DNA from 2 places in the Priestia sp. FSL H7-0729 genome. Region 2 is predicted to be linked to the other one. Evidence: predicted binding sites of a transcription regulator. Region 2 holds the regulator's gene; the other holds the start of a gene.
What was found. Region 2 encodes LexA, which represses DNA repair genes until DNA is damaged. Its sites were predicted from a motif close to CGAACATATGTTCG; they were not measured.

Region 1 (5,106 bases), 310 kb from region 2:
CTTGAGCCTCCTGAAAAGAAGAAGCTCCGTCAACATCGCCCCAGTGTCTGCGTAAATGAAGACGCTCCGCTTCAGCAATCAGCGCTTTGGAAGGAATACAGCCTACATGCGTACATACACCTCCGATTTGTTGGCGCTCTACAATAGCTGTTTTCATGTCCAGTTGTGACGAACGTAAGGCGGCCACATAACCGCCAGGCCCTGATCCAATGACCAGAGTATCCACGACTTCTAATGAATTCATGATTCGTACCTCCAAATTTAAAATATGATGATCGTAATATATTATAGTCATCATATTTTAAAGGAGTCAATACTCCATTTGTAGTCGCTCTCCCGTTGCTGAAGATGCTGATAGTATGAATTGACATTAAATAATATGATAACTATAATATTTTAAAAAACATTAAATACAGACCTTTACAAAGGGGAGGAAGCAGGATGCCTTATCCGAAAGGGCACAAACTCAAAGTTCGGAACCATATTATTACCAGCGCGGCCAAAGCATTCCGAACCCACGGCGTGCGGAATATTAGTCTTCCACATATTATGAAAGGTGCTGGACTGACACATGGGGGATTTTACTCCCATTTTGAAAATAAAGATCAGCTTGTGATGGAGACCTGTCATTTCGCCATTAGTGACACCATTGAAATGCTGCAGAGAATTGCAGACAAAAACAAAAACGAAGATCAGACGTCGATTGAAGCCGTCATTGATTTTTATTTAAGCTCCCTGCATCGAGATCAGACGGAATTCGGTTGTATCTTACCAGCTTTATCGGGAGAGATATCCCAATTATCGGAGGATATCCGACAAGCTTACACGCAGGAGTTGCGACGTTTTATCGCGTTTATTACAACTATGGCTGGGATGAATACCGATGATGGTTATGCGTTGGTAAGCAGTATGGTGGGTACCGTTGCACTGGCACGGGCAGTTAGTGATGCGAAGTTCAGTGATGACTTGTTACAGGCAGGTCGTGTACAGGCCAAACAAATGGTAAACATCGGCTCCAGGTAACAACGACATGGATGAAACAGAGGCCGAATTGGGAACGCCAGTCACATTATAATGTGTCTCTAATAATTATTGAGAGAAAAGAAGACATACTAAAGAGAAACTGGAGAGATTGAGATGGATATCGTGTCATATCGGGAACAAGATCAGGAACGACTGGTTCAGATTTGGGAGAGAGCTGTTCGAGCAACACATACGTTTTTGGAGGAGCAACATATTCAATTCTATCGAGATGTGGTACGCAAGGTATTGCTGGAACGGCAAGTCGAGGTGTGGGAAGTTCTAGATATAGAGCATCAGCCTGTCGGTTTTATCGGGTTACATGATAACTTTATTGAGATGTTATTCGTCGATCCAAGTCAGCATGGACAGGGAGTAGGGCGTCTTCTGATCGAACATACAATCAGTATCAAAGGACCCCATCTAAAGGTGGATGTCAATGAACAGAACCCTGGAGCTACGCAATTCTATAGCAAAATGGGGTTTGTTCAAATCGGACGCTCCGAATTCGATGGATCTGGCAATCCGTTCCCGCTATTGCATCTGGAAATCTCATAAAGGATAAAAATATATTCCCGTTGAAGTCGCTAATTTAGCGGCTTTTTTGTTTGGTGTGACTTAGTATGATTTGAATCCGTCATTTTGTCGTATGCCTAATATAAATATTTACCTCTTGCATAAAGAACGTATGTTCGGTTTATAATATATACAAACATATGTTCTTAAATGTACAGGAGTGATTTCAGTGTGGACTAAGCAGCGAACCATCATGCTCATTGATATGCAGAGCTTTTATGCTTCAGTCGAAAAGGCAAAAATGCCCCAATACAAAAATAAACCCCTCGCCGTTGCAGGCGATCCAGCAAGACGTTCTGGCATTATCCTTGCCGCTTGTCCGTTGGCCAAAGCTAAAGGTGTATCTACCGCGGAACCACTCTGGCAGTCTCTTCAGAAGTGCCCTGAACTGATCATTGTAAAACCACACATGCAAGAATACATCGAAGTTTCCACCCAAATCATGTCCATTATTGAGGAATTCACCGATCTGGTTGAGCCATACAGTATAGACGAATTATTTGCTGATGTTACAGGGTCTATGCATCTATTTGGTAATGATCCAATCGATCTGGCCAAACAAATTCAAGACAAAATCTATAATGAAACAGGAGTTTACGCCAGAGCAGGCATTGGTGAAAACAAAATTATCAGTAAATTGTGCTGCGATATGATTGCTAAAAAAGCGGAGGGAGGCATTTTTCACTTAAAGAAAGAGGAGTTACACCTTCACATTGGAGATAAGCCCATCCGCGATATGTGGGGGATTGGCTCAAGAATGGAAAAACATCTGTGGAAGATGGGCATCCGAACCATTAAAGACCTGGCGAATACGCCTCTTAGCAAATTAAGAAGCAAGTGGGGCGTTAATGGAGAAGTCATCTGGAGAGTCGCCAATGGACTCGACAATTCGCCGGTAACCGTCAACACGCACAGTACACAAAAGGATATCGGAAACGGAATGACCCTGCCTAGAGATTTCTCAGAAGCATGGGAGATCGAAGTTGTTATCCTCGATATCTGTACAGAAGTGTGTAGAAGAGTCCGTAAAAAAGGGCTGATGGGTAGTGTCATATCTGTGAGTGTATCGGGAGCAGATTTTGATCACCCAACGGGTTTTCACAGGCAAGTTAAACTGTCTGATCCTACAAACATAACCGTTGATGTGTGCAAGATTGCCAAACGCATATTCCATCAACACTGGGATGGGCAACCGGTGCGCCGTGTAGGCGTATCCCTGTCTCAATTATCCAACGCGGATACATATCAACTATCTTTCTTCGATGATCAAGAGCAGAAACGAGCCATTGATCAGGTGATGGACGACATTAAGGATCGATTTGGCGACATTGCCATTCTGCGAGCGAGCTCCATTACGGCTGCGGGTCAAGCGATCGATCGGGCATCTAAAATTGGGGGGCATTACAAATGAGCAAAAAACTGGAGGCCAATGGATTATGGGAATCGAGCCGCATGATGCTTCCACAACATAAAGAACGAATTATACAGCATCGTACTCAAATTCGATATCAAACGAAACCTATACTTCATGAAGATGAGTGGGAGATTATTGCTCAACATATAGAAATGTCGCTCAATTATACGTTGCAAGCCACCATTGAAGTATTTCATGAGTCCGGCAATCGCTATATACATGGGATCGTCACTTCCGTCAGTGCCTTTGGAAAGAAAATCAAAATTGAAATGGAGAATGGATTTGAATGGGTCGATTTTGATCAATTGGTCACTGTAAAACTTGAAGAAGGAGGCGTGCAAAGTGAGGCAGACTTCTGAAGAACTTTTACTCGTGAAAAGGGTGGTAGAGCTCCCCTATCTTTTAGGTGCGCTGGAAGTAGATAAGCATAAAATATACGCTTCAAACTTTAAGATGAAATCGGTGTATATTGACTACCTGGACGATACCCAAAAGAAAATTGCTGTAGAGATGTACAAATTGAAACAAAGTTTAAAGCAGCAGCATATCAAAATCATAGATGAACAGAGATCCCAGCTGAGTTTAACGGTAGATTATTCTGTAAGAGGTTATCTTCATAAAATGACACTATTGTGGAGCAAAGTGAAAGTGGATGTAACCTTAATGCTTACTGAACATATGAGTGTTGATATCACCGATATAACAACATAAACATATAATTAGAGCGGGATACGGTATATAAAGGTACGGGGTGGATATAATACAGCTATAACCATTGTTTTCTTCTCCCGATTTGGGTAAACCGACCTTTGAAGTTCAAGGGTCGGTTTTTTTTGTCTCAAATTTTCGGATTGGCATATCGATCCATATACAGTACGGGCAATCCCCTGAAATTAGGAAAAATATGTTCTGGATTTCCTTTCCCGAAGTACTACTGTGATCCCTAAATCATCCAATCCTCAAAGAATAAAAGAGAACAGTGATCTATTCGACTTTGAGCTGAACGCAGAGGAAATGGAACAAATTCGCCACTTGGACACGGGAAAAAGATACTCCGTAAGCCCGACAGGTCTCATGGTTAATCCGATTTACGTCAACTTTATAAAGCTCTTCAGTTGTCCATAAAACCAAAGGAGGCCGCCGATCAACAGGATCGGCGGCCTTATTCGACTATCACAAAATAAAAACGTGTCGTCTCCGCCTGTTTAACGTCTTCGGAACGCTCCAGAGCGCGCCAGCGCATAGAAAATCAAGAGAGCTATGACTGACCCGACGATCGCGGGTATGATATGAAATCCACCCACTACCGGCCCCCTCGGCCCCAACAGTTCATACCCTAACCATGAACCAACAAAACCAGCAATGATATTGCCGAGTACGCCTCCCGGCACATCCTGTCCAATCAAATTTCCGCTTAACCAGCCAATTAGCCCACCGACAATAAGTATCCAGATTAAATACATGAATGGGTCTCCCTTCGATTGATTTATTACAAGTTATGTTTCGTTAGGGCGAATGTTGCGGATGACCTGAGAATCGACCATGAAACCATTTCCATTTTAATCCAATGATAGTAAAATCGGTTGTACCACTACTCGTATGAATGCTGGTGCAGGTGGGATTAGAGATACCAGTATAGAAAGGAGGCGCTTAGGTGTTCATGCTTCGAAGTCCGTTTATTGTAACCTTGTTAATGATGTGTCTGATGTCAGGTTTGACGGCTTGTTCGGAGTCAGAGCAATCGGAAGATGGGGATGCTTCGAACAAGGCTAACTTCACGGAGCAAATGCAGAGCCTTAATCTGAATATGGAAAAACCGTCATGGAAACTGGATACCACCCCCGTGAATCTAACGTGGTTCATTGGAGCCGAATGGTACGGACACACATGGGGGGAGAGTCTGACTTCCAAATATGTCACCCAAAAAACAGGGGTTAATATCGAATTTGAAGTAGCCACTGGTGAACCTAGCGAGATGTTATCACGGATGTTGACGAGCGGTAGTCTGCCGGATTTGATAACCATCGGCTCCTGGGAGAGTGCAGTTAACAAACTGAGGGATAGTCATCTCATCTATGCCCTGGATGAGTTAGCCA
Region 2 (5,106 bases):
GCAAGATCTTCCCGATCTATACCCAACTTCAACAAGCCACGACGCCAAGATTCTTTACGGTAAACTGGAGCAAGTTGTTCCAACTGACGGAACTCAGGTTGATCCCCACCAGTAAAGTTAGCCCATAGGCCTTCAAATGGATTGATTCCAATCATCTTGGTAAACGGAAAGGTTTCATATGATTCATACAGCCCGCGTGCCTCATTACGAACAGCTTCTTCAAGTTCTTCTGGTTTAACACCAGTTTCTTTAGCTGCAATTAGACAAGTCTCATGAAAAGCTTCTCGAACACTACGCTCATCCCACAATAAAGTATCATCCAGGTCGAACAAAATCGCTTTTAACGCCATTCCGATCATCTACCCCTTTATGCAATAATTACTTTTCAACGGTTTCCACGGTGATCTGATGTGCTTTTGCAAACTTAAGCAAACGTTCTGCAATCGCATCTGTATCGTAACGGTTCAACAACTTGGTGAACACCCATCTTTTCCCACGACTGTTATGTTCGATAACAACTGTACCTGGTTCAATTCTGAATTTGACAATATCGTCAACCCCAATTGAACGTTCACGATTACCCTTCGTCGTTATAATCCGATTACTGCTAATCTTGATGTACGGACGACGAAGCATGAAGATGACTGCCAAAAATACGTAGAGCAGCATCGTCACCCAGTCCCAGGTTGTCATCGGAGCTTGCACAAGGAACGTGCTCATAAACAGATACAAAAAGGCGAGACCGATCAAAAATATAGGGAACAAAAGGCTGCGTCCCTTAAAGACCTCTTCACCTGGTGTACCTGTAATTGGTTGACCACTTTTTTTACGTTGCTGATTTAACTGCTTGGAATTTTTCTTAACCGTTCTCTCGAACGAACGCGACATGTGAATCCCCCTTATGTGTCTTTGTATCGGCTTACATAACTGTAAACCAACATGTCCCCCTATAGATTGCACACTCAAAATAACAGGAAGAAACCTAAATATCATAAAGATATCATTAGGTTTCGTTAGTGTTTGAGTTTGCCTTGGTGGCCTTTGTCATTCTCATCATCAACAATCTCAATGGTATCCAGTTGTTGTCTGAAATTACTGCGGATATTGCTCAAATAAATTTCTCTTAGCTCGGCACGTTCTGCAAGTTCTTCTTCCGTCAATCCAGTGGACTTTTGCTTACGAGCCAATTCGTTAATGCGTGCTACCAGACTATCTATATCCAAGCTTGTCCCCTCCAAAAATACAAAGTCATATTAACTTTGCCATGATAAAGGTAGCTTGTCAAGTTGACACGCGCTAAAGCATATGGATGTGCATTTTATTCTGTAAATTGCGGTAGAGCTAGTACTTGACCCACTTGAATGGAAGTCGTATGAAGTTGATTCACTTTCTTAATTGCTTCTATATAAATACGTGTATCCATATTCGTCGGTTTATGCTCCAAAGAAATACTCCATAACGTTTCCCCTTGTGAAACGGCGATCTTCCCTCCAGGCAGAACATCATTCTCATTGCCAGCAAATACAGTTAAAACAGTGCTGCATCCAATAAATATAATCAAAGAAGTAATGGCTACCTTTAACATCCACGTGGAAATCTTGAAACGCGCTAAAACCTTCTTGTAGTTCCCTATGTTAGACTTCACCAGTTCCGAATTCATCGGTTCATAAATGCTTTGATAAGTAGAATATCTCATTATATACCCGCCTCCAAACGTTTGTTCCTATCTGTTGAAATCAATATAACACGAACACTTGTTTTGTTCAATATATTTTTAGAACAATTGTTCGCTTTTTTTCGAAGGAAGCTTTAACATATTATGAAGTACTTTTGCAAAGCATTTGCTCATTTGCAGTATTATGCTCTGGATTTTGGACAGATTCTGTTCTAAAAGTTAAAAAACACTGATTTTATGCCATTTTATTTAGAACTTATGTTTGTACGAACGGAGGTTCTATGTTATAATTTTCCCAAACGTTACTAAAATGGGGTTGATACGGTATGTCGAAGATATCCAGCAGGCAGCAGGCAATTCTGGAATTTATACGAAATGAAGTCCGGTTGAAGGGGTATCCTCCTTCCGTACGGGAAATTGGTGAAGCTGTTGGACTGGCTTCCAGCTCAACAGTACATGGACATTTGGATCGTTTGGAGAAAAAAGGTTTGATCCGACGCGACCCTACCAAGCCAAGAGCCATTGAGCTTTTAAGCCAGGAAGAATCTGAGCATTCACATCAATTTGCTCACAGCGTTGCACGTATTCCTGTCGTTGGTAAGGTTACAGCCGGGGTTCCAATCACTGCAACCGAGAACATTGAAGACTACTTCCCTCTTCCTACACATTATGTAGGTGAACAGAAAGTGTTTATGCTTTCGGTAGTCGGAGATAGTATGGTGGAAGCAGGAATTGTTAACGGAGATTACGTTATTGTCCGTCAACAGCAAACTGCTGATAACGGTGATATCGTCGTTGCAATGACTGAAGACGATGAAGCTACAGTGAAAACGTTCTATAAAGAGAAAGATCATATTCGCCTTCAACCGGAGAATGCGACCTTCGAGCCTTTACGTTTGAAACACGTTAGTATTCTGGGTAAAGTCATTGGCCTTTTCCGTGATATTCATTAATAGTTAACATGAGTAACCAATCTAGACACATAGAAATACGAAAGAGGTTGTCCTGACGAACAGGACAACCTCTTTTTTCTTGTTTATATTTTTTTGCGGCTAATTATTCACTGCGTTTCAAAACACTTTTGTGGTGTGAGAACACATCAAAGCTCTGTTGTCCGTGATATGAGCCCATTCCACTCTCTCCTACACCACCAAACGGGAGATAATGCGATGTCATATGAGAAAGTGTGTCATTAATACATCCTCCACCGAAGGATACTTGATTCAGAACCTGATCCTGCAGTTGCTCATCCTGTGTGAAGAGATATAGGGCCAATGGTTTTGGCCGGCGAACAATCCCGTCCAGCATGGGATTCAGGTCACTGTACGTAAATACGGGAAGAATCGGACCGAAGATCTCTTCTTGCATGACAGGTGAATCCCAGTTCACATCTCCAAGTACAGTCGGCTCAATCAGCAGCTGCTCACGCACAGAACGTCCACCTAGCAGCGTTTTGCCATCTGTAAGAAATTTCGACAACCGATCAAAGTTACGCGCATTGACAATATGCGGGAAATCAGAATTTTGTACCACATCATCTCCAAATTTGTCTTTGATCTCTGCGCCAATTAGATCAATCAATTCATCATGAACTTGTTCATGCACAAGCAAGTAATCCGGAGCAACACATGTTTGCCCTGCGTTCAGGTACTTACCACGAACAATACGCTGAGCTACCAGCTTCAGATCTGCATCACTATGAACAATAGCAGGACTCTTACCACCTAATTCAAGAGTTACAGGAGTCAGGTGCTCCGCAGCTGCCTTCATCACAATGCGACCAACCCCTGTGCTGCCTGTGAAGAAAATATAATCAAACTTCTCTTTTAACAATGCTGTGCTGGCTTCAACTTCCCCTTCCATAACGGCGATATACTCATGAGGGAAGATCTCCTGAATCAGCTCATACGTCAGACGAGATACGGCTGGTGTTAATTCAGAAGGCTTGATAACTGCACAGTTACCGGCTGCAATTGCTCCAATCAGTGGACCAAACGCCAGTTGGAAAGGATAGTTCCAAGGTGCAATAATAAGAGCCACTCCGTACGGTTCAGGGTAAATGGTGCTCACCCCATCTGGCATAGCCGAATTGGTCGGGACTTGTTTTGGCGCAGCCCATTCCTGCAGATGTTCTAATGCAAAATCCAGTTCACCCAGAACAATGCGGATTTCGGAACCGTAAGCTTCCGCCTCGGATTTGTTCAGATCAGCACGAAGTGCATCTTGTATCCGTTGCTGATACTTCTCAATTCCTTTTCTAAGCTGTTGAAGCGCGTTAATTCGATACTCGATATTTTTGGTTTGTCCTGTATAAAAAAATGTACGTTGTTCTGTCACCATTTGTTTTGCCTGATCCATATTAACATCTCCAATTAATTATTTAAAATTAAATTGCTCAAAATTTAATTAAAGTATACCTCTTCTATATGAAACTTTCAACATACAATTGAAACATTGCTTTATATGTATCTGAACGAGGGTTGGAAATTTAAATGAGTGAAATTTAGAATTTGCCTCTATTACTTGGCTAATAAAATTTCTAAGGATGTAATTTAAAACTTTTGCTTCCGACAGGTTGATGAAATGTAGAAAGAATATATATTTCAATTCCGCTTTTTTAGGTTATTGGATAAATGATAATGATTTTGAGCTATAACAAGCATGATTTTATAAAATTCTTTAAATAGAAGGGTTTTGTTAGCACATATAAAAAGCTCCTCTTTTATTGATAAGAATAGGGTTTATGATTATCCAAATCTGCGATTGATACATTATGTGTTTTTGTAACTAAGGCATACAATAATATAACAAAAAAATTTGCTGCATATACCCGTGTTTGATCAATTTATTGTTTTTTTATATATTGTAAAGACAATACAGGAGGTGCTTTGTATGTGCGGAAGATTCACAATCACTGATCCTATAGAAGCGATAATGGACAGGTACTACGCTTCTATAGCTGATGGCTATGAGTATAAACCTAATTACAATGCAGCACCCATGCAGTTCATTCCAACCATAATCGGTAGTAAAGACGGTAATCGATTGGGTGCGCTCCGATGGGGACTCGTTCCTTCCTGGGCAAAGGATGATAAGATCGGGAACAAGATGATCAACGCCCGGGCCGAAACGCTGACAGAGAAGCCCGCCTTTAAACGTTTAGTTGAATCCAAACGCTGCATCGTACCATGTTCGGGATTTTTCGAGTGGCGTAAAGAAGGGACAGCCAAGACACCTATGCGAATTCTGATGAAGGACGACAGCATATTTTCATTGGCTGGTCTGTACGATACCTGGACAGATTCGGATGGAAACAAGCTGAGCACATGCACCATCATTACTACTGAACCAAATAGTCTCATGGAAGACATACACAACCGCATGCCGGTTATTCTGCACCCTGAGGATGAGGCGGAATGGCTTGGTAGAGT

Region 1: MHH93_RS02180 (DNA polymerase IV) is a predicted target of LexA. The motif match lies at 1,702-1,715, and genes of this name have one in related genera.

Annotation. Positions count from the first base shown of each region.
Region 1 is NZ_JBBOTQ010000001.1:494,202-499,307, reverse strand. Features, by position in the region: gene lpdA (dihydrolipoyl dehydrogenase) at 1-244, opposite strand, end outside; gene MHH93_RS02190 (TetR/AcrR family transcriptional regulator) at 442-1,023, shown strand; gene MHH93_RS02185 (acetyltransferase) at 1,138-1,578, shown strand; gene MHH93_RS02180 (DNA polymerase IV) at 1,790-3,007, shown strand; gene MHH93_RS02175 (YolD-like family protein) at 3,004-3,369, shown strand; gene MHH93_RS02170 (YhjD family protein) at 3,353-3,721, shown strand; gene MHH93_RS02165 (hypothetical protein) at 3,920-4,135, shown strand; gene MHH93_RS02160 (GlsB/YeaQ/YmgE family stress response membrane protein) at 4,216-4,473, opposite strand; gene MHH93_RS02155 (extracellular solute-binding protein) at 4,671-5,106, shown strand, end outside.
Region 2 is NZ_JBBOTQ010000001.1:181,712-186,817, reverse strand. Features, by position in the region: gene MHH93_RS00830 (HAD family hydrolase) at 1-350, opposite strand, end outside; gene MHH93_RS00825 (hypothetical protein) at 379-888, opposite strand; gene MHH93_RS00820 (DUF896 domain-containing protein) at 1,014-1,223, opposite strand; gene MHH93_RS00815 (LysM peptidoglycan-binding domain-containing protein) at 1,319-1,696, opposite strand; gene lexA (transcriptional repressor LexA) at 2,002-2,628, shown strand; gene MHH93_RS00805 (aldehyde dehydrogenase) at 2,732-4,033, opposite strand; gene MHH93_RS00800 (SOS response-associated peptidase) at 4,568-5,106, shown strand, end outside.